Regions from separate parts of the Micromonospora sp. NBC_00389 genome, predicted to be linked through region 2. Evidence: riboswitches for the same ligand, from Rfam matches in the RefSeq annotation. Region 2 holds a riboswitch; each other region holds the start of a gene.
What was found. Region 2 has a riboswitch for cyclic di-AMP ahead of OG470_RS36025 (coiled-coil domain-containing protein). Riboswitches for the same ligand answer to the same signal wherever they lie in the genome.
Positions count from the first base shown of each region.

Region 1: another riboswitch for cyclic di-AMP. It lies ahead of OG470_RS07735 (C40 family peptidase); the one in region 2 lies ahead of OG470_RS36025 (coiled-coil domain-containing protein).
Region 3: another riboswitch for cyclic di-AMP. It lies ahead of OG470_RS09955 (coiled-coil domain-containing protein); the one in region 2 lies ahead of OG470_RS36025 (coiled-coil domain-containing protein).
Region 4: another riboswitch for cyclic di-AMP. It lies ahead of OG470_RS33060 (C39 family peptidase); the one in region 2 lies ahead of OG470_RS36025 (coiled-coil domain-containing protein).

Region 1 covers NZ_CP107947.1:1,622,310-1,629,535, forward strand. The annotation lists gene OG470_RS07725 (N-acetylmuramoyl-L-alanine amidase) at 1-1,230, opposite strand, end outside; gene OG470_RS07730 (IS982 family transposase) at 1,263-2,156, opposite strand; cyclic di-AMP (ydaO/yuaA leader) riboswitch at 2,444-2,580, shown strand; gene OG470_RS07735 (C40 family peptidase) at 2,656-3,633, shown strand; gene dcd (dCTP deaminase) at 3,707-4,285, opposite strand; gene OG470_RS07745 (pyridoxamine 5'-phosphate oxidase family protein) at 4,385-4,942, shown strand; tRNA gene OG470_RS07750 (tRNA-Gly) at 5,156-5,229, shown strand; gene OG470_RS07755 (hypothetical protein) at 5,329-5,550, opposite strand; gene OG470_RS07760 (hypothetical protein) at 5,805-6,464, shown strand; gene OG470_RS07765 (IS5 family transposase) at 6,532-7,226, opposite strand, start outside.
Region 2 covers NZ_CP107947.1:7,640,657-7,647,882, reverse strand. The annotation lists gene surE (5'/3'-nucleotidase SurE) at 1-727, opposite strand, end outside; gene OG470_RS36040 (PfkB family carbohydrate kinase) at 724-1,701, opposite strand; gene OG470_RS36035 (SRPBCC family protein) at 1,875-2,342, shown strand; gene OG470_RS36030 (hypothetical protein) at 2,455-3,030, opposite strand; gene OG470_RS36025 (coiled-coil domain-containing protein) at 3,149-4,213, opposite strand; cyclic di-AMP (ydaO/yuaA leader) riboswitch at 4,219-4,350, opposite strand; gene OG470_RS36020 (cation diffusion facilitator family transporter) at 4,494-5,411, opposite strand; gene OG470_RS36015 (HelD family protein) at 5,518-7,226, opposite strand, start outside.
Region 3 covers NZ_CP107947.1:2,083,797-2,091,022, reverse strand. The annotation lists gene OG470_RS09980 (hypothetical protein) at 1-84, opposite strand, end outside; gene OG470_RS09975 (heavy-metal-associated domain-containing protein) at 101-310, opposite strand; gene OG470_RS09970 (metal-sensitive transcriptional regulator) at 465-761, shown strand; gene OG470_RS09965 (copper-translocating P-type ATPase) at 768-2,855, opposite strand; gene OG470_RS09960 (YibE/F family protein) at 3,167-4,531, shown strand; cyclic di-AMP (ydaO/yuaA leader) riboswitch at 4,698-4,829, shown strand; gene OG470_RS09955 (coiled-coil domain-containing protein) at 4,833-5,852, shown strand; gene OG470_RS09950 (carbonic anhydrase) at 5,908-6,645, opposite strand; gene OG470_RS09945 (helix-turn-helix transcriptional regulator) at 6,848-7,183, shown strand.
Region 4 covers NZ_CP107947.1:6,981,953-6,989,178, forward strand. The annotation lists gene OG470_RS33045 (transposase family protein) at 1-578, opposite strand, end outside; gene OG470_RS33050 (transposase family protein) at 830-1,603, opposite strand; gene OG470_RS33055 (DUF302 domain-containing protein) at 1,703-1,975, shown strand; gene OG470_RS33060 (C39 family peptidase) at 2,271-3,104, opposite strand; cyclic di-AMP (ydaO/yuaA leader) riboswitch at 3,330-3,471, opposite strand; gene OG470_RS33065 (transposase) at 4,444-4,755, shown strand; gene OG470_RS33070 (IS3 family transposase) at 4,752-5,678, shown strand; gene OG470_RS33075 (hypothetical protein) at 5,909-6,541, shown strand.

The DNA.
Region 1 (7,226 bases), 1.9 Mb from region 2:
TCCACGCACGGTCGAGGCGACGGTGTCGGGCACGTTGTCGTGGCCGATGATGTGCTGGCGGTCCAGCGGGATGCCCAGTCGCAGCGCGAGATGCCGGACCAGCTTCGCCGAGGTCCGGTACATCGCCTCGGTGTACCAGGTGCCCTGCGCCGCGAAGCCCTCGTGTTCCAGACCGATCGACTTGGCGTTCACGAACCAGTTGCCGGCGTGCCAGCCGACGTCCTTGGTCTTCACGTGCTGGGCGATGTGCCCGTCGACCGAGCGCAGCGAGTAGTGCCAGCTCACGTAGGTCGGGTCCTGGACGAGTTGCAGGGTGGTCGCCCAACTCGCCTCGGTGTCGTGGATGACGATGTACTCGATCTTCTGCCGCGCGGGCCGGTCGGAGAGGTCGTGGTTGCCGTAGTCCCCGTCGCCGAATGCCTCGTAGGGCGCCGGGATCCACTCGCAGGAAATGGTGCGGGGACATTCCAGCCCGTCCGGGCGGGCCAGCCGGCGCAGGCCCAGCCGGCCCAGCCAGGAACGCTCGGGCTGCACCGCGCGGGCCGGCAGTGTGATCCGCTGGCCGTCGTCGGTCACCCGGGACTCGCCGGCGCCGATGGTGGTGAAGACCTCGTCGGCGAAGGCCGCCGCGGCGTCGGCGCTGTCCGCGCCGGCGTAGCGGGCCACCGCGCCGTACCAGGCCGCCGGGTCGGTGTCGGCACCGACGGGCGCGCCAAGCTCCCGCTGGTACGCCCCCAGCAGCGCGGCCCCACCCCGGATGTTGACGCCCGCATCGGTGCGCAGTGCCTCGGGGGCGGCGCCGGTCAGCGCGGCGGCGGCGTCCACGGTCTGCAACGCGGCGGCGGGCGGCGCGGGGTCCTCGGCCGGCCGGGGCGCTTGCACCCTCGCGGGGCGGGAGTCGTCGCCACGCGGGTCCTCGGTGCCGGCGTCGTGGTGGCCGCCGGGTAGGGCGGCCACGTGCCGGGCGTCGGTCAGGTGCATCGGGCCGTAGCCGCCGCTGGTGCTCGGTGTGCCGGCGTTGCTGTCCCAGCGGGACTCCAGATAGGAGACGCCGAGCAGCACGACGGTCGGCACGCCGTACTCGGTCGCCGCGGCGGCGTACTGCTGCTGGCGATCGGCGGTGGGCGCGGCGGCGGCCGGGTCCGAGGGTAGCGGCACCGCGGTCGCGGCGGCGACCACGGCGGCGGCGAGTAGTGCGCGCCGGCCGGTCGACAGGGTTGAGTGGTGCATCGAACCCCTAGACGAGTAAGTCCTAATGCTGGTCAGTGGTCGTAGGCGATCAGGGACCGGGTGACGGGTTGGCCGGTGCTGCGGTTGTGCCAGATGGCGGCGGTCAGGGCCAGGAGGCGCTGGGCAACGCGGGCGCCGACGCCTTCGATGCTGCGAGCGCCGTGGAGTTCCAGGTCGAGTTGGCTTTTCAACGTGTGGTTGACCGATTCGATGAGTTGCCGGATGGGTTTGAGTAGGTGTTCGTCGGGGCGTGGGGTGCGGTTGCGGTATGACGGCCGTAGTAGCCGTAGCCCGCGTTCGGCTAGCCAGCGGTCCAGCTCGGCGGAGACGTATCCCTTGTCGGCGATGATCAGCGGGCTGGGACGGCCATCCAGCAGGTCCGGGTCGTGTTCCAGGATGGCGGTGAGGACCTGCCGCTCGTCGAGTTTGGGGTCGGCCAGGGCCCAGGTGATCGGCAGCCCGGCCGGGGTGCAGATCAGGTGCAGGCGCAAGCCCCAGAACCAGCGTGAGTGTGAGGCGCAGTAGCTGTAGCCGGCCCAGCCAGCCAGCCGTGAGCGTTTGACCGTGGGGCGGGAGCGGGCGCACTCGACGGGGGTGGAGTCCACCAGCCACACCTCGTCGGTCCACAGGTCGGTGTCCGCGGCCACCACCCGGATCGCTCGCTTCAGCAGGGGCAGTGCCGCGCGTAGTCGCTTGTTGTACCCGGACTGGCCCGGCAGGTAGGGAAACGCCCCGGGCAGATGCGCGGGTACGAACCGGAGCCAGCGAGCCTCGGACCGCACTCCGAGCAACACCTGCGCCACGGCCAGCGTCAGCAGTTCGGCATCGGTCAGCTTCGGTGGCCGACCGGCCCGGGCAGGCCGCCCGAGCCAGTCGTCGATCTTCACGTACAGTGCGGTTAGAAGGGTGTTGATGTCTGTCGTCACAAACGGATCATCAACACCCTTCGCTGCGCCCGCAGCCCCATCAGGGTTAGGACTTACTCGTCTAGATATCGCGGGTGCAGGTGAGGTCACCTTCGCGCCGCCTGGGAGCTCGCGTCAATACATCTCCATCTATCGAAGTGTTCGGAAAGAAATCTTCGCGTACGGTCCGTGACCCCTTCCAATCGGTACGGAGTGTCACGGCCCCACGGGTTGCGGATCGGTAACAGCCGTCTCTACTCTGGTCATTCGTCGGCCCGATAGCAGGTCCGCCCAGCCCGGGTGGTGACGGACCGACACCGCCGAGTCGCTTCCGAGCGAACCGGGGACCCAGGTTTTCCCGGGGTGAATCCGCGGCCATCGCGGTAGGGCGCCAACTTCCCGCCCGAACCCGTCAGCTAACCCGGTAGGCGGTCAGGAAGAAGGAGTACGGAACCCGGTGGCACTCCATGCCCCGCGGCCGTCGTCCGAGCGGTCGGCGTCAGCCGGCCCGGTGTCGATCGTGCCGCGCTCACGCTGGTCCCGCTTCACCACCGCTCTCGCCGCACTGGTCGGCGTCGCCGTCGTCCTGGCCGGCAGCGCCACGGCGGCCCACGCGGACCCGTCCGTCGCCGAGATCGAGCGCCAGATCGACGCCGACTGGAACAAGCTCGAACCGATCATCGAACGGCACAACGCCACCCGGGCCGACCTGGCCGTCAAGCGCAAGCAGGCCGACGCGCTGGCCGCCCGGATCGCCCCACTGGAGCGCCAGGTCGACGCTGCCATGGACAAGGTCAGCGCCCTCGCCGTCCGCGCGTACAAGGGCGAGAACGTCTCCACCGTCAACGCGGTGCTGGGCAGCCGGTCGCCCAGCGAGGTGGTCGGGCAGCTTGAGATGCTCGACCGGTTCGCGCACAACCAGCAGCAGGACGTCCGGCAGGTCGCCGACCTGCGCGACGAGTTGTCCCGGCAGAAGGCGCCGCTGGACGAGATGGTGACCCAGCTGACCCGGACCGAGGCCCAGTTGGCCGCGAAGAAGAAGCAGATCAACGAGGAGATCGACCGGCTGCAGAAGCTGCGCCTCAAGGTGTACGGCAACGGCGGCGGCGGTCCGCTGCGTCCGGCGCCCTGCCCGGCCAGCTACCCCGGCGGCGGTGCCGGCGTGGCCGTGAAGTTCGCCTGCGCCCAGATCGGCAAGCCCTACGTCTGGGGCGCCGAGGGCCCGAACTCGTACGACTGCTCCGGGCTGATGCTGGCCGCCTGGGCCAAGGCGGGGGTGTCGCTGCCGCACAACGCCGCCCAGCAGAGCCGGGTGACCAAGGACGTCAGCAGGGCCGACCTGCGCGCCGGTGACCTGGTCTTCTACTACAGCGACATCCACCACGTCGGGATGTACGTGGGCAATGGCTGGGTTGTGCACGCCTCGCAGGCCGGCCAACCCGTCAAGATGAAGAAGGTCGACGACGGCCCGATCCACAGCTACGGCCGCCCGGGCTGATCCCGGATGATCGGGGGCCCGTCGCGATCCGTCGCGGCGGGCCCTCGTCGTCTGTCCGTCGTGCCCTACCGAGTCAGCGGGTGGGCCAGGCGCGCCAGTTCTGCCAGGCGCGGCTCGGCGTCGGCCCGCGCTGACCCTGGTAGCGCGAGCCGTAGACCACCGAGCCGTACGGGTGCTCGGCCGGCGAGGAGAGCCGGAAGATGCAGAGCTGCCCGATCTTCATGCCCGGCCAGAGGGTGATCGGCAGGTTCGCCACGTTCGACAGCTCCAACGTCACGTGACCGGAGAAGCCCGGGTCGATGAACCCAGCGGTGGAGTGCGTGAGCAGGCCGAGCCGGCCCAGGCTCGACTTGCCCTCCAGTCGGCCGGCGAGCTGGTCGCCGAGCGAGATGACCTCCAGCGTCGAGGCGAGCACGAACTCCCCCGGGTGCAGCACGAACGGCTCGCCGTCCGGCACCTCCACCGCCGAGGTCAGGTCGTCCTGCTGCATGGCGGGGTCGATGTGCGTGTAGAGATGGTTGTTGAAGACCCGGAACAGCCGGTCGAGTCGTACGTCGATGCTGGACGGTTGGACCAGGGTGGGCTCGAACGGCTCCAGGCCCAGCGTGCCGGCCTTGATCTCGGAGACCAGGTCGCGGTCGGAGAGCAGCATCGGACCACCATAGCGGCGTTGGCGGTAACGGCCGGATCCGGTGCCGGTGACCAGCGCGTCGAGGTCGCTACTCGTACATTTGTTCGATAGAATGCCTGCATGGCTTCCTGGTCCGATTTCGCCGCCGACGAGCCCCGACTCGCCGACGGGATCCGCGTTCTCCTCCAGCAATACGGGCCGGGCTTCGGCTACCTGGCCACGGTCCGCGCCGACGGCGGGCCCCGGGTCCATCCGGTCTCCCCGGTCATCACCGACGACGGGCTGTTCTGCTTCATCGTCGACTCGCCCAAGCGTCGCGACCTCGAACGGGACGGCCGCTACGCGCTGCACTCGTTCCCCCCAGAGGAGAGCGACGACGAGGCGTACGTGGCGGGGCGCGCCTGGCCGGTGACCGACCCGGCCCGGGTGGCCCAGTTGGCGCGCAGTGCCCGGGCGGCCCCGCAGGTCGACTGGCGGCTGTTCGAGTTCACCGTCGACGTGGCGATGCTGGCCCGCCGCGAGCAGCACAGCGCCGGTGTCCCGGGTGGCGCTCCGGGTGGGCCGGCCGTTCAGGTCTGGCTCGACCCGCACGCCCCGCCCGCGGCGTCCGAGCAGACCGCCTTACCGCAGAGCCGCCCGGTCCGTCGCAGCCGTGACGTCCAGCGATCGGCCGCCTGACCGCGGCCCACCGACCCGGTCCTGGGGAAAGACGCCGGTGCCGGCTCCGTCGTGACGGAGCCGGCACCGGTGGTACGCGGGAGAGCTACGCCGCGCGGTACGCGGCCAAGGGGTGATCGTCCGTGATCCGTGCGGCGAGGCCGGTGCGGTGGACCGGCGCGCGGGGGTACCTGGGTGCACGGGTTCGGTGACTCGGGTACAGTGGTGCCGCTTGCGGGTGTAGTTCAATGGCAGAACATCAGCTTCCCAAGCTGACAGTGCGGGTTCGATTCCCGTCACCCGCTCCAAGCGATAGGCCCTGGTCAGGACGTGAGTCCCAGCCGGGGCCTTCGACGTTCCAAGGTCAACGATCATGTCGCGTGCCATTGGCGTGCCATTAGCCCCGGTCATCCCTGGCCCCCGTCAAGGTTCGCTGACCGCTTCTTGCCCTTCTTGCCGCCCGACTTCTTGCCGGGCTTGTCCTCGGCCTCGCCCGAGCCGTCGGCCGACTTCTTAGCCTTCGTCCGGTCGACCCGCATCGCATCGTGCAGCGCCTGGGCGAGGACCCGATCCGCCATAGCCGTGGCGTGCTGGTAGATCAACGCGGCCTGGGATGAGTCGTGCCCCATCCGCGCCATCAGGTCGCGAGTGCTGGCCCCGGTCTGCGCGGAGAGAGTGTTACCGGTGTGTCGCAGATCGTCGAAGTGCAGATGCGGTTGCCCGGTCCGCCCGACGGCCGCCTTCCAGTCGATCAGCCACCTACGCCAAGGCCATCGAACGGCTCTGGAACGAAGCCGTCATCGGTGAAGACGCCCGGCGAATCATCGTCCGAGCGGCTCAAGACCTGCAGCGTCGGTTCATCGTCGGCCCGTAGGCTCCCGGCGTGACCGTCCATGACATTGCCGCGCGGCTGCCCTCCATCGACGTGTTGCGCGAGCGGTGCAAAGCCCTGGCAATGCTCGACGCGATCGTCGGGGGCGACTATTACGCCTACGACCGCGAATGGGGCGAGGACGAAGCGGCGTCGATGCGCAACGGCAGCGGCGAGGAGTACGACGTCGTCTTCAACGCCGATGGCGTATTCATCCGGGGTGTCCACCACGAGTCGTCGATGTTCACGTACACAGACGGTCGGCTGTGGCCGGGCCTCCTCGATGGACTGCCTGAGCAGTTCCAGGCGCAGGTGCACGAGCCTGCGTTCTGCCGCCAGGACGGCACTCTCGATGCCACCTTCGTGCTGTGGCGGCGCACCTACGACGAGCGGTGGCACGCTGGCGACGACATCGACTTTTCACCTGCCGACGACGATGAGGTTGACCCAGACGGCTCTTGGCTGCTCGGCATCCTCTGCGACGACATCGTCGCGGAGTACATCGAGCACGCCAAGGATGTTTACGAAATCGGCCTGGATCCAGCTGCGGTTGAACAAATCGTTGCGTTCCGTCCACTGACCGACGCGGCGGTCCGCGCGCTCAACCCCGAAGTCGAACTGGCCGACCTGCGCGAAAAAGCAGAGGAGTACGGCTACCCGACCACGGCGTAATACCCTGCTCCACCCACACGAACTTGCCGCGACTGCAGTCCTGTCACCTTAGAGCGTGTTTTGAAACTCAGGACGTCCCGGTGATTCTCGCCAGTCGCCGGGACATCAGCATGATCATCGCGATGTAGACGATGGTCTCGTGGTGGTCGGGCCGGCGTTCGTAGTCGCGTACGCAGCGCCGGTAACCCAGTAGCCATCCGAACGTGCGCTCCACGACCCACCTGCGGTGCAGGACCACGAAGCCCTTGTCCGTGTCGCTGCGTTTGACGACCTCGACCAGCATTTTCAGTACCTCGCCCGCCCAGGTGACCAGGCGCCCGGTATAGCCGCCATCGGCCCAGCAATGCCGGATCGTGGAGACCTTCTCGCGCGTCAGCGCGAGGAGCCGGTGTGCGCCATCACGGTCTTGGACCCCGGCGATCGTTACGAGGACCATCAGCAGCAGCCCGCCGGTGTCCACCGCGATGTGCCTTTTGCGGCCATTGATGCGTTTACCTGCATCGTAGCCGCGGCTGGACCGGGCCACGGTGTCCGCGCCTTTGACCGACTGCGAGTCGATGACCGCAGCGGTGGGCAGCGGATTGCGGCCTTGGGCAACCCGGACCCGGTCACGCAACATATCGTGGATCAACTGCCAGGTGCCATCACGGCGCCAGCGCACGAACCAGCCGTACACGCTCTGCCAGGGCGGGAACTCCGCCGGGAGCGCCCGCCAGGCCAGGCCACCACGGACCAGGTAGAAGATTGCATCCAAAATCCGTC
Region 2 (7,226 bases):
CCGTGCCGGGCTGTGCGGCCTGCCCCGGCTCCTCCAGTGAGGTGCGGACGAAGCCGTGCCCGGCTTCGGCCACCGTCATCTGCACCTGACCGAAACTGGCCAGCGTGCCCCGGCGCACCCCGCGCAGCCGCCCGTGCGGCAGGTCCGGGGTGTTGACGTTGAGCACGCTCTCCAGCGGCGCGGCGGTCAGCCGGGGGAGCAGGTCCAGGGCGACCCGCGCGGCGGTGCTCCAGTGCCGCTCGGCGTCGCGTACCAGGGCGGCGGCGTCCACGGCGGCACCACCGCTGGCGGCCGTCGCCTCGCCCGCGGAGAGTACGTCCAGCGAGACCGCCATCGCCCGGCAGCCGTTCGTGGCGGCGGTGAAGGCGGCACCCACCGTGCCGGAGTGCAGCACGGCGCGGCCGGCGTTGGCGCCCCGGTTGATGCCCGAGAGCACCACCGACGGCGGCGGGCCGAACGCGCCGTGCAGCGCGATCAGCGTGATGAAGCCGGGGGAGCCGCCGACCCCGTACGCGGGCACACCCGCCAGCTCCGGCAGCGGGTGGTCGTGCACCACCACCCGCCCGTCCTGCTCCATGGCGCTCATCGCGGCGCTGGTGCCACTCGCCTCCTCCAGCGGCGCCGCCACCACCACGTCCAGGCCCCGCTGCGCCGCCGCCCAGGCCAGCGCCTGGATGCCCGGTGCGGCGATCCCGTCGTCGTTGGTGACCAGCACCCGCAGCGTCATCGCTCGACCGCCCGGTCGGCCAGCTCGTCGGGGGTGGTCCGCTCCTGCTGACGGCTGTCCGCCGGAACCAGCCGCACCCGCTCCACCAGGCCCGTGATCGAGTCCAACCGCCCGGTGCCCAGGCCGTGCCGGGTCACGTTCAGCGCCCCAGCGGCAGCGCCGGTGCGGATGGCGGTCCGGATGTCTCCGCCGCCGGCCACCACGGCGGCCACCCCAGCGGTCATCGAATCGCCCGCTCCACGCGGGTCGGCGGCCTCCAACCGGGGCATCTCCACCTCGAACAGCTCCCCGTCGATGAGCGCCAGCGCCGGCTCGTCGGCCCGGCTCACCACCACCGTCTCGGCGCCGGAGGCGTGCAGGTCGTACATCACCCGGCTCAACTCCGTACGGTCCTCGTTGCGAGCACGGCCGTCGCGGATCAGTTCCTCGTGGCTCACCTTGAGGAAGAACACCCCGCTGTCCAGCACCGCGCCGAGGTGATCGCCGGAGAGGTCGACCACCACCCGGCCGCCGTTGGCGCCGAGGTCGGCGGCGAAGCGCCGGTACAGATCGGCCGGGACGAGCCACGGCTCGTTGGGGCCACTGAGCACGCTCACCGACGCCCGCAGGCCCTCGCCGAGGGCAAGGTTGTACAGCTCGTCGAGCTCGTGCCGGCTCAGGGGCTGCCCGGGCACGTCGACGATCTCCTGCCGGGTCCCGTCCCGACGGTCGTGCACGTACCCCCCGCTACCGGAGTCGCGGACCACCACCTTGAGGTCCACCCCCTCGCTGACCAGCAGTGGCTCCAACACCTGGCCGATCTCGCCGCCGAGTGCGGCGCAGAGCACCACGTCGACGCCGAGCGACATCACCATGCGGGCCTGCCAGACGCCCTGCCCGCCGGGGTGCAGGTGCAGCTCGGGATGGTCGCTCGGCTGGTCGACGGTCACCGTCAGCTGCGGTGTGGGCGCGAAGACCATCACGTGTCCGCTCACCGGTCGTAGCCGTTCATGATTTCCGCCCCTCGTCACGGCCGGTGATTACTCGCTAACCGACCCTAGTGCGACGGAAGCCCCGAACGGCATCGCATCGGCCGGTGTCCCTCCGGGCGTTGCCAGCCCGACCGGGGTACGGGACGATCGGGCGACCATCGACGGCAGGAGACGGTGTGCTCAGGAGCGATACCTTCAGCTACACCGTTCAGGCCCGCTCCTCAACCTCTGACGCGGCGGCGTTGCTCAGCGACCTGACCCGGCAGGGCGAGCTGCACCCGCTGATCGTCCGGGTCCGCAGGCTGCCGCCACGGCCCGGTGCCCGGGCCAGCTACGCGATCAGCGACCGGCTGGTGGCCGGCCCGCTGCACTTTCGCACCACCTACCAGGCGGACGTGCTGATCAGCGAGGACGACGAGATCGTCACGGTGGCCCGCCAGTGGCCGGCCACCACGGTGCACAACCACACCCGGCTGCGTGCCGAGCCGGACGGCCTGGTCCGGATCGATGTCGAGATCACCCTGACCGCACCAGCTCGGTTGTTTCGGTACGCGTTCCGCCAGGCCCGCGCGGCCCACCTGGCCCTGGCCACCCGCCTCGGCGCGGCCCTGGACCGCCCCGACGACCCCCCACCCCCCACCTGACCCCACCCCGCGCCCCCGCTCACACCGCGCCCCGCGCCGCGCCCCGCGCCCGCGCCCGCGCCATGATCGCGCTCGATCCTGGATGTAGTGGCCTGCTTCGGCTTGGAGGCCACTACATCCTGGTTGTAGCGCGATCATGGGCGGCCCGGCCTTCGATGGTGGGCCGTGCGCCGGGCCCGGCGCCCTGCCGATCACGGCCGGTCCGGCCGGCGGCGGTGGGCCGCGCGACCGGTCGTCGCCCCCACGGCTTGTACGTGGAGAGCACCGTCGCAATGATCATCAGGCTGGTCGACACCGCGGGTGCGATCACCAGGTCGGCGCGATCCCGGGCGGGCAGGGCGACGCCCAGCGCACCGGCGTGCCGCAGGTTCGGGGTGAGCAGGAACAGCACCAGGCCGACCATCACCGTGGTGATCACCAGCTTGGTCAGGACCCAGCGGTAGCGCAGCAGGCCCCACGGGGTGAGCACTGCGCTGGCCACGCCGACCAGCCAGACCAGCACGCTCAGCGGAGCGAACAGCACGGTGCCGACCAACGCGGCGGCCGGGTAGACGACGGCCGGGTCGGCACCGCGCAGCGCCGCGACGCCGAGGGTGAGCAGCACCAGGTCGGTGCCGAGCCAGCCGAGCGACGTGACCAGGTGCAGGGTGAGCAGCGCCTTGCGGGCGGTGGGCGGTAGTCGACGCATACGAGCGATGCTGCCGCCGGACCCGGCCGGGGTCGTCCGACCGCCGGCGACATCCGGGGTACGCCCGCTGACGTACTCCGGCCGGCGCCCCGCTCAGCGGGGCGCCGGCCGGGTCGGGTCAGTACACCGACAGGTGTACGTGGTTGGTGTGGTCGCTGGACGGGTCGCCACCCGCCCCGCTGTACGACTTCCACCCGCTGCTGGGCAGCCAGATCTGCCGGTACCAGATCACGTACAGCACGGCGAGCCGGTCGGCGTTGCGGATGAAGTAGGCGGCCAGGTTGTTGCCGTACGTCTTGTCGCCGCCGGTGGCGTCCCCGCCGAAGCCGTTCGTCTGCGCGGCGAAGTCGCAGGCCCGGCCCTTCGGGTGTTCACCGGAGCCGCCGGAGCGGTGGCAGGACACGTACCGGGTGAAGCCGGCGGCCTTGGCCTGGTTGAGCGCGTGCAGGGTGCGCGGGGTGATGCAGCCGGTGGCCGGGGTGGGGTCGTTGACGCTGCACGACTCGGACGGCCAGGAGCCGTCGGAGTTGCGCGGCGCGGCCTGGGCGTTGGCGGCGGAGGTGCCCCGGTTGGAGCCGCTGTCGGCCGTGGTCTGGGGCTTGGTGGTGGCCACTTTCAGGGCCCGTTCGGCCTGGTCCTTGCGCTTGGCCATCACGGTGACCTGCTTGCGCTGTTCGCGGATCTCGCCGTCCAGGGCCACCCGGGTGCGGTTGGCCTCGTCCTTGGTGGCGAGCAGTTCGCGCAGCACCCGGTCCTCGTTGGCGGCGACCGCGTCCAGCGCGGCGGCCCGGTCCATGAAGCCCTCCGGGGTGTTGCTGTTGAGCAAGGCCGACATCGTGCCGAGCCGGCCGGTGCGGTAGGCCACCCCGGCGATCTCGCCGACCTTGCCGCTGCGTTCGGTCAGCTCGGTCTCGGTGGTCTTCAGTTGGGTGGTGAGCTGCTGCTGCCGCTGGACGGAGGTGTCCAGGGCGCGCTTCGCGTCCAGGTAGCCCTTGCTGGCCGCCTCCAGTTGGGCCCGCAGCGCCGGGGTGCCACCCTCCTCGTCGCCGTCGGGTGCCGCGGCGGCCCGCAGGGCGGTCTGGGGAGCGGCCGAGGCGGCGCCGGCCGGGAGTGCGACGCCGAGGGCGAGCATCGCGACGATCAGGGCCGCCAATCGGGCGGCGGGCGGTCGTGCTGGTGCCACTACGCATGTCCTTCCGTCAGCCGCCGACCGGGTTAGCTGACGGGTTCGGGACGGAAGATCCCTACCGCTGACGCGGATGCACCCCAGGAACATGGTTCCCCGGTTCGCCCGCTCGGGCGATTAGGCGGCGGCCGCCACCGGCGCCGTTAGGGCGCCGCTGGGTGGAGGCCGGGACCGAGCCTACCGGGGCCGGTGGGACTGATGCAGCCGATGTGACGGACGGTGCGTGCGTCGTCACGGTAAATTCGGGCGAAGTTGAGGAAAGCTCCAGAAAAAGGCGTTACCACCGGATCGAACCGCAGGCCCCAGGGGCGGCGCCGGGCTCGATCTGCAACGTCGCGTGCTCGATCCGGAAGTCTTCGTGCAGGGCGGTACGCGCCGCGGTGAGCACCGCGCCGACCTCCGCGTCGGGCGCCATCGTCAGGTGTGCGGAGGCCACCTCCATGCCCGAGGTGAGCGTCCAGACGTGCAGGTCGTGCACCTCGACCACGCCGGGCACCGCGGCCAGCCGGTCGTGCACGGCGGTCACCTGGAGGTGTTCCGGGGCGGCCTGCACCAGGATGCGGACCGCGGCCCGCCCCAGCCGCCAGGTGCGCGGCAGGATGAACACGCCGATGGCGACCGCGACGAGCGGGTCGGCCCACCACCAGTCCGTGACCTGGATGAGCAGCGCCGCGCCGATCACGCCGAGCGAGCCGAGCAGGTCGCCGAGCACCTCCAGGTAGGCGCCCTGGAGGTTGATGCTCTCCCGGGCACCCGAGCGGAGCAGGGCGAAGGCGGCCAGATTGGCGAGCAGGCCGAGCGTGGCCACCGCGAGCATCGGGCCGGCCAGCACCTCGTGCGGGTCGCCGAACCGGCCGATCGCCTCGATCACCACGTAGACCGCCACGCCGGAGAGCAGGACGGCGTTGGCCAGTGCGGCGAGCACCTCGAGCCGGTAGAGCCCGAAGGTGCGCTGCGGGTCGCCCGTGGTTCGCTGGGTGGCGGTGATCGCGGCGAGCGCCATCCCGATGCCGAGCACGTCGGTGAACATGTGCCCGGCGTCGGAGAGCAGGGCCAGTGAGCCGGTGTGGAAGGCGGCCACCGCTTCGACCACCATCAGGGCGGCGAGCAGCCCGAACGCCGTCCAGAGTCGGCCCCGGTGCTGGTGCGCGGCGTTGGCGACCGACGCATGGTGGTGGTCATGACCTGCGCCCACGAAACCACCCTCCGCCGTCGGTCCGGATTTGGTCAAATGTATGCGCACATCGCTATGTATGCAAGTGTAAGGCCGGCGGTCGCCCGGTGAGGGCTACCGCCGCAGGTCAGCCGATCGGGTCGATGGTGGTGAGCCGCTGAGTGGCCCGGGAGAGCGCGACGTAGAGGGTGCGCACGCCCGCGCCCGGATCCGCCCGGATCTCGCTCGGGGCGACCAGCACCACCCCGTCGTACTCCATGCCCTTGGCCTCCAGGCTGGTCACCACCTGCAGCCGCGGCGCGCCGAGCACGCCGAGCCAACCGGCGACCTCGTCGCGGCGGGGGACCGGCGTGATCACCCCGACCGTGCCCTCGACCTCGGCCAGCAGGCCGGTGGCCGCCTCCACGATCGCGGTCTCCAGCGCGGTGGGGGGCACCACCAGCTCGACCGGATCGACCCCGGTGGAGCGGACGGCTGTCGGCAGCAGCAGGTCGGGGTAGAGCCGGCGGATCTCCGCCGCCGCCACCGCGAAGATCTCCGACGAGTTGCGGTAGTTGGTGGTCAGCGTGAAATCGTGCCGCTTGCGCCGGCCCAACGCGTGGTCACGGGCCCGGTCCAGCTCCTCCGGGTCGCCGGTCCACGCGGTCTGCGCCGGATCGCCCACCACGGTCCAGGAGGCCAACCGGCCGCGCCGGCCGATCATGCGCCACTGCATCGGCGAGACGTCCTGTGCCTCGTCCACCACCACGTGCGCGTACTCCCGGTAGTCCGCCGGACGCTCCCGGGCCGACGCCCGGGCGGCCCGCTGCCGGTCGGCGAAGGTGCTCAGCTCGCGAACCCCGCCAGCGAGCTGGAACGGGTCGCGCCGCGCCCGGGCCGGCTGTGCCGGCTTGCCGAGCAACGCGTCCAACTCGTCCAGCAGCGCCACGTCGGCGATGGTCAGCCCGGCGTCGTCCAGGCCCTGGTACGCGGCGCTGAGCAGCCGGATCTCCGCCGTGGAGAGGATCCCGCCGGCGTACCGGTGCAGCCGGTCCGGCCGGGCCAGCCAGCCGAGTACGTGCCGGGGGTGCAGCCGCGGCCACCACGCCTTGAGGAACTCCCGGAACTCCGGCCGCTCGGCGATCTCCGCCTCGAACGCCGGCTGCTCCGGCAGTCGGAGGTTCATCCGCCGGGCCTGCGCCCAGAGCGCGGCGAAGACCCCGTCGAAACCGGCCCGGCGTACCTCGTTGCGTCGGGCGCCCCGGTGCAGCACGCGGTCCCGGATCCCGTCCAGCTCGGCCCGGTCCAGCCGCAGCAGTCCGCCCCGGTAGAGCAGCCGCAGCTCGCCCGGACCACCCGGCACCGCGTCCCGGACCGCCCGCTCCAGCACCCGGCGCATCCGCAACGAGCCCTTCACCGAGGCCACCTCGGGCGGGTCGGTGCGGGTGGCGGTCATCCCCGGGAAGAGGGTGCCCAGCGAGTGCAGGGTCGCGGTGTCCTCACCGAGCGAGGGCAGCACCGAGGCGATGTACTCGACGAAGACCGAGGACGGGCCGACCACCAGGATGCCGCCCCCGGCGTACCGGCTGCGGTCGGAGTAGAGCAGGTACGCGGCCCGGTGCAGGGCCACCGCCGTCTTGCCGGTGCCCGGGCCGCCGGCGACGATCGTCACCCCGGAGCCGGGCGACCGGATCGCCTCGTCCTGCTCCTGCTGGATGGTCGCCACGATGTCGCGCATGCCCCGGCCGGTGGCCCGGGACAGGGTGGCCAGCAGCGCGCCGTCGCCCACCACCGTCATCCCCTCCGGGGCGGCGGTCGGGTCCAGCAGGTCGTCCTCGATCCGGGTGACCCGCTCGT
Region 3 (7,226 bases), 2.3 Mb from region 2:
GGTCACCTGGCCGATCCCGTACGCCGCGCCGAAGACCGCTGCGAGGCCGAGGGCGAACCCGCCCAGTCTGGTCACCGTGTTCATGTCGGGCTCCCCGGGATCAGGCGTCGACGAGGTTGTAGCCGGCCTCGTCGACGGCGGCCCGGACGGTCTCCATGTCCAGTGGCTGGTCGCTGTTGACGGTGACCCGGCCGGTGGCAAGGTCGACCTGGACGTCGCTCACCCCCGTGATGGCGCCCACCTCGGCGCTGACCGCGCTGACGCAGTGCCCACAGGTCATGCCCTGCACCTGGTACGTCGTGTTGACCATCGGACTGATCTCCCCTCTGCCGCCTCCGAGCTTATACCCCCGGGGGGTAACCTGGAGACGGACCTCCGCCTTTGCCTGTACCGGTACCCGGTTGGGGTATCGCGGCAGGAGACGACCGTACCATACCCCCCAGGGGTACGCTATCCTGGTCGTCATGACCACACCCACCCCGATCCGCGGATACACCGCCAGCAAGGACCAGTTGCTCACGCGGCTTCGCCGCGTCGAGGGGCAGGTCCGTGGCATCGAGAAGATGGTCGACGAGGACCGCTACTGCATCGACGTGCTCACCCAGATCTCCGCGATCCAGGCCGCCTTGGACAAGGTGGCGTTGGGCCTGCTCGACGGGCACGCCCGGCACTGCATGCACGAGGGAGCGGCCGAGGGCAGGGCCGACGAGATGGCCTCCGAGATGATGGCGGCGGTCGGCCGGCTGATGAAGCGCGGCTGAGGGCTCTCAGCCGCGCTCCGGGGCGAGGCGTACCCGGCGCAGCAACTGGGCGTTGAGCGCCACCACGATGGTGGACGCGGACATCAGCACCGCCGCCAGCGCCGGGCTCAACGCCACCCCCGCCCAGGCCAGCACACCGGCCGCCAGCGGCAGCGTCACCACGTTGTAGCCCGCCGCCCAGGCCAGGTTCTGCCGCATCTTGCGGTACGACGCCCGGGAGAGCCGGACCACGGCACCGACCCCGCGCGGGTCCGACGACGCCAGCACCACCCCGGCGGACTCGATCGCGACATCGGTGCCCGCGCCGATCGCGATGCCCACGTCGGCACGAGCCAACGCCGGGGCGTCGTTCACCCCGTCGCCGACCATCGCCACGGTCAACCCCCGCCGCTGGAGTTCGGCAACCCGGTCGTCCTTCTCCGCCGGCAGCACCTCGGCGAAGACCTCGTCGACGCCGGGCCGGAAGCCGAGGTCGGCGGCCACCGCCTCGGCCACCGGTCGGGCATCACCGGTGATCATGGCGATGGTCCGGACGCCGTCGGTGCGCAGCTCGACGATGGCCTGACGGGCCTCCGGACGCACCTCGTCGGTCAGTGCGAACGCGCCAAGCACCGTGTCCGGCAGCCGTACCAGGTGCAGCACGGCGGCACCCCGCGCCGACCATCGCCCGGTCGCCGCGTCCAACTCGGGCGGAAGCGACAGGCCCAGCTCCCGCAGCAGCGCCGGCCCGCCCACCGCGTACTCCGTACCGTCGATGGTGGCCTGCACGCCGCGACCCGGCAGCGACCGGAACCCGGCGGCCCGGGTCGGGCCGGCGGGTCCGGCCGCCGCCACGATCGCCCGGGCCAGCGGATGCTCGCTGTCGGATTCCACGCCGGCCGCGATCCGCAGCGCCTCGTCCCGCCCGACGCCGGGCACCGTCACCACGTCGGTGACCGCGTGCTCGCCCCGGGTCAGGGTGCCGGTCTTGTCGAAGAGCACCACGGCCACGGTCCGCATCCGCTCCAGCGCCAACCGGTCCTTGACCAGGATCCCGGATCGCGCGGCCAGCGCGGTGGAGAGCGCGACGACCAGCGGGATGGCCAGACCGAGCGCGTGCGGGCAGGCGATCACCAGGACGGTGACCGCGCGGACCACCGCCTCGTCCGGCTCGCCGAGCGCGGTCCAGACCAGCACGGTCAGCACCGCGGTGCCGGTGGCCACGTAGAACAGCGCGGCGGCGAACCGGTCAGCCAGCAGTTGTGCCCGCCCGCCGGAGCGCTGCGCCTGCGCGACCATCCGCTGGATGCCGGCGAGCGCGGTCTGCTCACCCAGCGCCTCGACGCGGACCCGGATCGCCGAGTCGGTGGCGACGGTGCCGGCGACCACCCGGTCCCCTGCCGACCGGGCGACCGGACGCGACTCGCCGGTGATCATCGATTCGTCCAGCTCGGCGCCGCCGTCCACGATCCGGCCGTCCGCCGGTACTCGGCCCCCGGGCCGGACCAGCACCACATCGCCGATCCGCAGCTCGGCCACCGACACCGCCTCGACCCGCCCGTCCGCCGTCACCCGCTCGGCCTCGTCGGGCAGCAGTGCGGCCAGCGCCGCGAGTGCGCCCCGGGCCTGCCCGATGGCCTTCATCTCCTGCCAGTGCCCGAGCAGCATGATGGTGACCAGCGCGGCCAGCTCCCACCAGAAGTCCAGGTCGAAGGCTCCCAGGCTGGTGGCCAGCGACGCGGTGTAGGCGACGGTTATCGCCATCGCGACCAGCAGCATCATGCCCGGCGCCCGGTCCCGCACCTCGCGGACCGCACCGACCAGGAACGGCCAGCCACCCCACCAGAACACGACCGAGCCGAGCACCGGCCCGACCCAGGAGCGCCCCGGTACGTCCAGCCGGAGGCCGAGCCGGTCCAGCACCAGGTCGCTCGTCAGCACCACCGGGACGGTGAGCACCAGGCAGACCCAGAACCGACGGCGGAACATCGCCGGGTCGTGCCCGGCGTGCTTGTCATGCCCGGCGTGCTCGTCATGCTGCTTCGGCCCGGCGGACCCGGCGTGCTGCTGGTGACTGCCGGGACGGTCGGGCTCGGGCTGTGACGGAGCGGACATGACTCCAACATGCCGGTCCGGTCACCGCCGTGCGGGCGGTTCGACCGCGCGACACCCCGCCACAACCTGCGTCCGCGGGTCGGGCTGGCTAGCATTTCCCACGATGGCCCTCCGGACCTCGCTACGCAGTCGGGCGCCGACGCCGCCACGATGTGGCGTCGCCTCCGGTCGACCGTGCCGAGCACTCACCGTCCGTAGCCGTCATGTCGCCACCCAGCGATTCGTCATGCCCGTCGCCGCATTCCCGCAGCGGCGGTGAACCGACCGGCCCGCCGGCACGTACCCCGCACCGGATCGTTGGGAGTCTCGCATTGGGTTCCGACCACAGCCGTTCCACTCCGTCCGCCCCGCCCCGGGTACGACGGATCCTCATCGCGACCGTGGTACCGCTCTTCGTCGCCACCGTGCTCGCCGCGGTGGTGCTCTGGCCACGCGACGGGTCGCCGCAGACCGCCGGGGGCACGGACGTGCCGCGCTACCACGGCACGGTGACCCGGGTGGTGACCGAGCCGTGCCCGCCGGCCGCACCGAGTCCCGAGGGCACGCCGGACGCCGGGGCCGGGCTGTGCGGCACCGTGGACGTCCGGGTGGCCGACGGGCCGGCTGCCGGCCAGCAGGTCCAGACGCCGGTGCCGGACGGACCCGGCGCACCCCGGGTCGAGGTCGGTGACGAGGTCATCCTGGTCGAGCTGACCGATCCGGCCGATCCCGTCGCCAGCAGCTGGAACATCGCGGAGCACCAGCGCGGCACGCCGTTGGTCTGGCTGGCGGTGGTCTTCGCCGCCGCGATCGTCGCGTTCGGCCGGTGGCGGGGCCTGGCCGCGCTGGCCGGGCTGGCCGCCAGCTTCGCCATCCTGCTCACCTTCGTGCTCCCGGGGATCGGCGCTGGCCGATCACCGCTGCTGGTGGCGGTGGTCGGCGCCGCCCTGATCATGTTCGTGGTGCTCTACCTGACGCACGGGGTCACCGCGCAGACCTCGGTCGCGGTGCTCGGCACCCTGGGCAGCCTGGTGTTGACCGGCGTGCTCGCCACCATCGCCACCGCCGCCACCCACCTCACCGGCTTCGGGAGCGAGGACGCCACCACGCTGTCGATGTTCCAGGCCAACGTGGACCTGCACGGCCTGCTGCTCGCCGGGATCATCATCGGCTCGCTCGGGGTCCTCGACGACGTGACGGTCACCCAGGCGGCCACCGTCACCGAGCTGGCGAACGCCAACCCCGGGCTGACCCGGTTGCAGCTCTACCGGGCGGCCACCCGAGTCGGCCGGGCGCACATCGCCTCCACCGTCAACACCATCGTGCTGGCGTACGCGGGCGCCTCACTGCCGCTACTGCTCCTGCTCACCGCCGACTCGCGGCCGCTCGGGCAGATCCTGACCAGCGAGTTCCTCGCGCAGGAGATCGTCCGCAGCGCGGTCGCCACGCTCGGCCTCATCGCCGCCGTACCGCTGACCACCGGACTGGCCGCCGTGGTGACCGCAGCCGGCCGGTCGGGTGCCGAGCCGCCCGCCGAGCGACCCAGGCCGGACCGCGCGGAGGCACTGGCCGCACTCAGCTCACCGCGCACGGGTCGACCCGACCCAACCGGACCCGATCCGGCGCGGGCCACACCCCCAACCACCGCCACCGACCGGTGGCACGAGCCGGACAGGAGCACGGAGACGGCATGGTGACACTCCTCAGCGTGACGAGGTGGGGCATCCGCCCTGAGAACCGCGTCACTGGTCACTCAGCGCCATGGCGAAATGACGCTTTTAGTCGGCATCTGGACGTAGCTCAGCCGGTCGACTCTCGGGTAACCTCGCTGCCGGTTACCGCTGAAGGCGCGACGCAGCGCCTGCGGTGCCACCGCCCAATCGCCAGCTGGCGAGCCGGGGACCCAGGCACGTGGGGTGAATCCGCGTCAGCGGTAGGGGCCACTTCCGCCCCGAACCCGTCAGCTAACCCGGTCGGCGGTCGACGGAAGGGAATATTGTGACGGCACCCCTACGCCGCTGGTTGACACCCGTGGTGGCCGTGATCGCCGCACTGACCGTGCTCGCCGGCCCCCTCCCGGCGCACGCCGCCCCGACGACCCCCACACCGTCCGGGCACGAGGAGGACGGCGAGCCCGCGCTGCTCAACGACGTGATCGAGAAGGCCAACCGCGACTACTCTGCCGCCAAGTCCAAGTTGGACAAGTCCAAGAAGCGGCAGATTGAGCTGGCGGCGGAGGTCGACCGGGCCAACGCGGAGTTGGAGAAGCTGGCCCCCCAGGTCGGGCAGATCGCCGCCCAGTCGTACCGGAGCGGCCGGATCGGCGCGATCGCGATGCTGTTGGAGAGCGACGCCCCCGACTCGTTCGTCCAGCGCGCCGCGGTGCTCGACGAGATGAACATGGTCAACGAGAAGAAGCTCTCCGAGGTCAACACGGTGAAGTCCCGCGCCGAGCAGGCCAAGCTGGCCCTCGACGCGGAGGTCCGCGAGCAGCAGAAGCAGACCGCCCTGATGGCGAAGGAGAAGCGCGACGCCGACAAGGCACTCGCGCTGGTCGGTGGGAAGGGCTTCACCGGCGGCCTGGTGTCGGCGACCTCGCCGGTCGCCCGGATCGGCCCCAACCGGACCGCCGACGGTGACTGGAAGTCCGAGTCGTGCAGCGAGAACGACCCCACCACCTCCGGCTGCGTCACCCCGCGCACGCTGCACGCGTACAAGGAGGTCAAGCGGGCCGGCTTCAACCGGTTCGTCGGCTGCTACCGCTCCGGCGGGCCGTGGGAGCACCCGAAGGGCCGCGCCTGCGACTGGTCGTTGCAGAAGAGCGGCTTCAGCCCGTGGCACAACGAGGACACCCGGACGTACGGCAACAACGTGGCCGCGTTCCTCATCCGCAACGCCGACCGGCTCGGTATCTACTACGTGATCTGGAACCGACAGATCTGGTTCCCGGCGACCGGCTGGAAGTCGTACAGCGGGCCGTCGAACCACACCGACCACGTACACATGTCGATGCTCTGACCGCATGTCCACCCGTCGAAGGGCCGTCCCGCGTCGCGGGGCGGCCCTCGTCTCGTCAGGCGGCGGCGGGCGCGGTCGGGCCGGCCGCCGTGCTGGGCCCGGTCGGTACGTCGAGCGCCGTGGCGGTAGCCGGTACGGCGGCCACCGGGCGCACCACGCCGGCGGCGAGCCGGTACGACACCCCCACCACCGCGCAGCGCCCCTGCGCCACCTCGGCTGCCAGCACGGGCGACTGGCCGAGCAGCGCCTCGACGGTCTGCGCGATGTGAATGTCGACGATGCCGTCGATGTCGTCCACCCCCTCGGCCTCGGCGCGACGCAGGCTGGGCAGCACGGCGTCGACCACGGCACGCAGGTGCCCCCGGGGCGGGGTGCCGGTGGCGGCCGCCTCCCGGGCCGCCTGGACCGCACCGCAGGAGCCGTGGCCGAGCACCACCACCAGCGGAGTGCCGAGCACGGTCACCGCGTACTCCACGCTGCCCAGCACCTCCGGGCCGGTCGTGTGCCCGGCCGTGCGGACCACGAAGAGGTCGCCCAGCCCTCGGTCAAAGATGATCTCGGCGGCCAGTCGGGAGTCGGAGCAGCCGACGATCACCGCGAACGGGTGCTGTCCGTCGGCGACCGCCGCCCGGTGCCCGGCGTCCTGGTTGGGGTGGCGCGGGGCGCCGCTGACGAAGCGCCGGTTGCCGGCGGCCAGCTCGGCGTACGCCCGGGCCGGCTCGGTGAGCGCCGGCGCCCGGTCGGTGGCCCGCTGCGGACCCGGCTTACCGCCGGGTGTACCGGGACTACTCATCCCGCACCTCGTCTCACGCGTTTGACCTGCTCAAATGGCTCTTCAGCCGGGCCGGCGGCGGGCGCTGGCTCGGGCTCCACGGTCACACGCACCACAAGATGCGTCAAGATATGCGTGAGTTAGATTTCATACGTTGGCCCTGGGCCGGCCCTTCGGAGGTGCCACCGAGGCCAGGGCGGACAACCGGAGAGGCGGACCCACGATGGCGAGCACGGCGGCGGGCGACACCGGCAGCGGCCGGAACTGGACGTTCCTCACCAACCACGGACACGTCCTGCTGGCCATCGCCCGCGACCCCACCGCCCGGCTGCGCGACGTGGCGGCCGAGGTCGGCGTGACCGAGCGGGCCGCACAGGCGATCGTCGCGGACCTGGAGGCCGGCGGCTACCTGCACCGCACCCGGGTCGGCCGGCGCAACGAGTACACCCTCAACCCGGCCGGCCGGTTCCGGCACCCCGCCGAAGCAGACCGTCAGGTCGGCGATCTGCTCGCGCTCTTCGCCGAGACGCCCGCCTCAGCAGCCACCCACCCGTCCTGACCGCCGTCCCTCGGGCCGCGGCCCGAGGGAGCACAGCGGTAAT
Region 4 (7,226 bases), 660 kb from region 2:
CGGTACGGGATGATCACCTCGGGGTTGCCGCGGTAGCCGCCGTCGGCCATCACCGGCCGCCCGGCGAGTTTCTCCTCGATGCCGCTGGTGCGGTAGACGATCGTGTCGTTGCGGTTGCCCGGCTGTGGGTCGCCGACGGCGATGACCAGGCGGGTGCTGGCGTCGATGGCGACCTGCAGGTTCGTCGAGTACCGGTAGTTCTTGCTGCGGGCGGCCAGTCGGTGATCGCGGGTGGGAATCAGGGTGCCGTCGACGATGGCGATCTGCTCGACCGGCCGCCGCAGCACCGGCGCGAGGGCCAGCAACGGGCCGAGAGTGTCGATGACCCGGTGCGCGGCCGAGTGCGACACCCCGAACAGCGGCCCGATCTGGCGCATCGTCAGGTTCGTGCGCCAGTAGGTGGCCACCAGCAACACCCGATCGGGAAGGTCCAAGGCCCACTGCCGGCCCGGCCGGCCATCGGCGATGCCGTCACCGCCACGCTCGGCGACCACGCGGACCAGCTTGCGGAACTGGGCGGGCTGCAGCCCCGTGAACGGAAAGATCCACTCCGGGCGGGCCGCGGTGATCACCTGCACCCAGGCATCCTGACCGACCGTCCTCAGCGGACAGACACCGGGGTTACGAGACGTCCCTTAGCAATGGCTGAGTTTCCCCGATTTCGCCTCGTGGGTGGAAATAAGCCGGCTGTCTCCTCTGTGCCTGCCTTGGTCTTGTAGGGCAACGATGGCGGCGTTTTTCGCCTGGGCCGGCCGCCCACCCCTTCACGCTCGAGCCCCAGGCCGGTTCGTAACTGGGTGAAGGTGGTGCCCGGTGCCGGACCGGGGGGTCAGCCAGCGAGGATGATGTTGTGGAGGTTGGCGATGCCGGAAGCGGTATCGGCCAATGTCCGGGCGGCGCGTCGATAGTCGCGCAGAATATTGAAGCACTTCATCCTGGTTAGGGCGTGTTCGACCCCTGCCCGAACCCTGCGGTTTTCGACGTTGAGGGCTTGCTTCCAGTCCGGCAGGTCGCTGCCGTCGGAGGGCTTGCGGTACGGCATGATCACCTCGCGGTTGCCCCGGTAGCCGCCGTCGGCCATCACCGGCCGCCCGTCCAGCTGCTCCTCGATGCCGCTCGTGCGGTAGACGATCGTGTCGTTGCGGTTGCCCGGCTGCGGGTCGCCGACGGCGATGACCAGGCGGGTACTGGCATCGATGGCGACCTGCAGATTCGTCGAATAGCGGTAGTTCTTGCTCCGGGCGGCCAGGCGGTGATCGCGGGTCGGGATCAGGGTGCCGTCGACGATGGCGATCTGGTCGACCGGCCGCCGACGCACCGGCGCCAGGGCAAGCAGCGGGACGAGGGTGTCGATCACCCGGTGCGCGGCGGAGTGCGACACCCCGAACAGCGGGCCGATCTGGCGCATGGTCAGGTTGGTGCGCCAGTACGCCGCGTCCAGGAGCACCCGGTCGGGCAGGTCCAGGGCCCACTGCCGGCCCGGCCGGCCGTCAGTGATCGCGTCACCACCACGCTCGGCGACTAAGCGGACCAGCTTGCGGAACTGGTCGGGCTGCAACCCGGTGAACGGGAAGATCCATGCCGGACGGGCTGCGGTGATCACCTGTACCCAGGCATATTGACCGACCGTCCTTTACAGACAGACGCCGGGGTTACGAGACGTCCCTTAGGCGAGCTATAAAAACGAACCTCCAGCAACGCACTGCACGACAAGCTCGGCATCAACCTGGAGGACTACGTCATCCTCGGCGCCTGCAACCCGCCTCTGGCACACCAGGCGCTCGAAGCGGAACGGGAGATCGGGCTGCTGCTGCCGTGCAACGTCGTGGTCCGCGCCGACGGCCCCGACGCCACCCTGGTGCAGGCCCTCGACCCCCAGGTGATGGTGCAGCTGACCGGGAGAGACGAGCTGCGACCGGTGGCTGACGAGGCGACCCGGCGGCTCCGCGCCGCCCTGGACAGCCTGACCGCCTGACCCCCCGGGCGGGCGGCCGCCGCTAACGGGTGGGCTGCTGGTCCTGCTCGCCGCGACCGTCCTGGCCGTCTACAAGCCGCGCGGCACAACCCCCGCTACGGCGCACACCGCCGGCCTCAGCTCGCGAAACGTGCGCCGTAGCGGGCCCTCGACCTGCGCGTGCCGGACAGCCTGGCCTTCACCGAAGTGAACAGCTGGGTGGGGAGTGCCACCGCTCGCGAGAGCGCGGACCGGGCGAAATGCGTCGGGCACCGGCTCCTCGTAGAGAGCCGGTGCCCGAGGGTCGGACGCGGGATTAGGCAGAGTAGCCGCGGGTGGCCATCCAGTTCGCCAGTTCGATGGTGGTCATCCAGTAGGAGGCGGTCGCCGGGTTCGCGGAGTCGGCGATCCGCACGGTCCGCCCGTCGTTCTTGTAGCCGACCACGGCGATGTAGTGGCCGCCGGGGAAGGAGTGCCAGCCCCCGTCGGTGTCCGTGGCGTCGCCGACGGTGTTTGCGACGATGGCCCGTCCGTCGGTGATGGCCTTGACCACGTCGGCCTGGAGCTGGTCCATCTGCACCGGGGAGGCCGTGCCGGGGATCGTCCGGGTCCGGTACGGGTTGCCCTTGACCATCTGGTTGAGCCCGCGGGTGGTGTCCTCGGCGGAGTTGGTGCCGTTCTCGGTGGCGCCGAGCGGGGCGACCATCGCGTCCTGGGTGGTCTCGACGCCGCTCGCGCTGAGCGCGTTGCGCACTGCGGCCGGGCCGCAGTTCCAGTAGGCGGTCTGCGCCTCGTAGGTGTAGTCGAGGACCTTCGTCGAGGGCGGCTTCGGGGCGGCCTTGCGGGTCAGGTCCGGGTTCTGCTTGGTCGACGTGGCGCTGGCCGACGGCGAGGCGCTGGCCGAGGTCGACGGGGATGTCGCGATGCGGGCCTGGTTGCCGGTGGCGACGTCGCCCAGCTGCGGGGCCAGCTCGGCCACGGCGGTCGTGGCCTCCTGGCGCACGGGCGCGTCATTGGCGTTGACGAGCAGGGTACCGGTCGTGGCCGCCAGCACGAGCGCTGCGGCGGAGCCGGCGGCGACCTGGTACGGGCGTTCGGTGGCGAGGCGTCGCAGCTGCCGCTTGAGGTGGTGCTTCACGTGTTCCTCCACGGTACGGGGGGCGGAGAGCGGCGGACCCTGGTCAGCGCGGGACGGCGCGCCGGGGCGCGCGAGGTCCGCGGACGGTGCTAAGCCGCTCGGAAGGGGATCGCCCGGTCAGTCGGGCGTGTCGGATGCCGGGATCAGCTCGTCGGCCCGGAGGGGACGAGCGACCGCATCGCGGCACCGTGAAGTCGGGGGATCGACCGAGGGGTGGGATCGTGCTGCACGAGATGGAACTCCTTCCGACACCGCCTACCGGGTTAGCTGACGGATTCGGGCGGGAAGATCGCCCTACCGCGGGCCGTGGCTCGCGGATTCACCCCGGACGTGCAATGGGTCCCCGGTTCGTGAAATCACGATTGAGCGGGTCGGCGCGGCGTCGCCTCTTGCGACGGAAACCGCACCGGACGCGCCGACACTACTGAACCATTCGCACCCTGCCAACCCACTCACACCTGCGTAAACATGATCGGCGCAATTAATTTCCGCGCAGTTTGGCGCTGACTTCACTCAATGGGACGAGCGGTTACGACGGCGTTGTCGGTCGACAACCGGACGGACGGTCGCGATCGGTGCCTCATCGGCGGTATCGGTGGCCCGGAATGAGTTTCGCTGACCGTGTCCGGGCCGATGTGACTGGGGTCACCAGATCGGACGGTGCCTCATGCCACCCCGCCGGTCGCCAGCAGGCCGTCGGGGCGGCTGGGTGCGCCACCGGCGCCACCCGGGGTGCGGGCACAGCGCCCCCAACTGCGCCAGCCGAGCCGGCACACACCATATGCAGCCAGGTCCACTTATCGTCGGGTGAGATACAGCGTCAGCCGCGTTCCTGCTCGCAGGATCCTGGCAAGATCTTCTCGGAAGCAAGGACTTGACACGTCGACCTCGACCTCGACCTCGACCCGTCCTGCTGGCCACCTTCGAGGCGTCCCTGGATGGACGGCCACCGCGACTGGGTTGCGGATCTCCCCCACCGCGACTAGGACCCGATCGTCACCGCTACCGCCCTGCACGGCTCGACCCCAGCACCTCTCGCCCTGTACGCAGAGATCCACGGACTCCTGCGACCCGGCGCCCTGTTCGTTAACGCCGACCACATGCCCGACGCGGCGCTGCTTGTGGTCGGAATGACAGTGCCGTCACATCATCCGCGAGCTGATTGGGGCAAGATCAGAAGCGGCCCGGTGCCGTTAAGTTGCACTCCCCCGCTTCTACTCCCCCGCGGTAAGCCAGGCTTCAGCGTTGCCTGGCGCAAGGTCGCGAGCGGCCGTCCCGCCAGTTCCTGAGCCACCCCCGCTTTCATGGAGCTTCTTGATCATGGTCTGATGGCCGTGGGGAGGAAGTTTCTGTGGCAGCACCGAAGAAGTACCCCGACGAGCTGCGTCAGCGTGCTGTGCGTTTGTATCGCGAGTCGGACCCGAAGCCCGTGATCCGGCGTCTCGCCGAGCAGCTCGGCGTGCATCACGAGGCTTTGCGGAACTGGATCCGGCAGGCCGAGGCCGACGCTGACGAGCGTCACGACCGGCCCACCAGCGAGATGGCCGAGGAGAACCGCCGGCTGCGCAAGGAAGTCGCCGAGCTGCGACGGGCGAACGAGATCCTGAAAGCGGCGAGCGCGTATTTCGCGGCGGAGCTCGACCCGACCCGGCGACGGTCATGACGTTCATTTATGAACACCGTGACCAGTTCGCGGTCGCGCTCCTGTTACGGGTTCTCAACGTCGGCGCCTCCACCTACTACGCGTGGGTCAAGCAGGCCGAACAACCCTGCGACCGCGACATGGTCGACCTGGGCCTGATCTCCAACATCCACGAGATCTGGAGCGCGTCCGGGCACACCTACGGCGCGGACCGAGTGCACCGGCAGCTCCGCCGTGACGGCATCCGGGTGGGCCGCAAGCGGGTCGAGCGGCTGATGGCCGACCAGGGCTGGCAGGGCGCGTTCCTGCGTCGCGGCTGGCGCGGCGGCTCTACCCGGCAGGACCCTCGGGCGACGCCGGCGCCAGATCTGGTCAACCGGCAGTTCACCGCCGCCGGGCCGAACCGGCTGTGGGTCGCCGACGCCACCCGCATCCCGTGCGGTGAGGGCGTGTTCTGGCTGGCGGCGGTCCGCGATGTCTTCTCCCGCCGGATCGTCGGCTGGAAGACCTCCGACCGCTGCGACACCGACCTGATCCTCGCCGCCCTCGAATACGGGATCTGGTCACGCGATGTCCGAGACGGCCAGTTGATCCATCACAGCGACAGGGGATCGAACTATACGTCTTTCCGGTTCACGCAACGGCTGCAGGACAACGGAATCCTGCCGTCCATGGGCTCCGTCGGTGACTCGTACGACAACGCCCTGATGGAGAACTTCTGGTCCACGCTGAAGATCGAACTCGTCTACCGCACGAGCTGGCGAACCCGCGACGAGGCCGAGAACGCGATCTTCGCGTACATCGACGGCTGGTACAACACCCACCGCATCCAGAAAGAACTCGGCTACCTCAGCCCCGACGAATACGAGACCGCCTGGCACACCAGCCAGCACGACCAGGCCGAGCCACCTATCGCCACCCCTGCACCAGCCGGCAGCAGGTAACCACCGCTCCAGCAAAGCGGGGGGAACTCATCCCGACAGCAGGCCGCAAGAGGGGCGGCGTACGGGTTGCCGGGCACACCGACGGGGTCAACAGCATCGAGCGTGGCCAGGATCGCGGCATGCCTGACCCCTGCCGCGCCCCCACCGTGACCGAAAAACGACGGTCGGTGCCGGGGGTTTTCATCGTTGTGTTCCACCGGTACGGTGCCCGGATGCGACATATCGGAACCATGATCGCCGCGATCGTTATCGGTCCGTTGGCCTGGATCCTTCTCGCCATCGGACAGGGCCGCTCGGTCCAGGCCTTCACCGCGGCGCAAAGCAGCGGCGCCTTGAACACAGGCGACTTCATGCGGAACGCGCTGCTACTGGCAGCGGCTGGAATCCTGCTCGGGCTCATCGCCACACTGCGATTCTCCCCGCTCGGCGCCGTGCTGACCGGCGTCGTGTACGCGGGCACTTATCTCGCCATGATGATGCGCCCGACATGGCTGCTGCGCCTCCTCGGCCACAAGGTGACCGTGGCCGGCCAGCACGCCGACCTGGCCACCCCGGTACGGACCGGCACGACGCTGCTGATCGGTGCCGCGATGCTGGTCGCCGTGCTCAGCGTTCAGCGCTGGCGGCGCTGGCCACGACCAGCCGCCGAGGCACCCGAAATGGAAGCTCCGGAGAGCTTTTCTTCGCCGGCCGCTTTGGCCCAGGACCGCCCGCTCGGCGCCGAAGGGCTCGGCCTGACGACGGCAGGCCCGACCCCGCATCCCGACGCGACCACCGAGAACAACATCGGGCCGCAGCCGGCCGGGGTCGGTGCTACACACTGGGCGAACGCGCTGCGAAGCAACTCTGAGGCTCGGCGATAATCGGGCAGCCACACTGGCTGCCCGCGTGAACACGCTCGCCGCGGTTCTCATCGCCACTGCGGGTGGCGCGCCCACCCGCGGTGGCGATCCTCGGTTCGTCGGGGCGAAGGCCATACCCGACCCCGTCCGCAACGGCCACGCTCACCGACGCACGACCATCATGTACACCACAGGACGTGCGGTTGGCACTGCGGCCAGGGGTGTCATCCGGTCGACCGGGTCGACGCTGACGCGCCGCAATGGTCGCACCGCCTCCGGCGGCACGACATGGGATGGTGTCTGAGCGTCCGGTTGCCCAGTGACACCCTCACCACCTCGGACGTCGGACCGTCACACCGTGCGGAGGGGGCCTCCTCAGGGACGTCTCGCAACTCGGGCTACCGTCCATGGTGGACAATGGCCAGGCCCAGGTGGTCTCGCCGTCCGCCCCGAGTGGGTCTTCCCCGTTCACTGGCCTGCAGCCAGCCTGGTTCCGCCGGCTGGTCCGCTTGGTCGCGCACTGCGGGGTGGTCGTCGCCATCGTCGTCTTCCGTCAGGTGGTGCCCACAGGGAATCCGCTTCGCCGCCGTTTCATGTCCATGCCGCTGGCAGTCGGTCGTTTTGTTGGCGCTGCCGCCAGGTTCGGGCCCATCGCGGGAGAAGGGGCGGTGTCCCGGATGTGCCGTCGAATGGGCGGCGGTTGGCG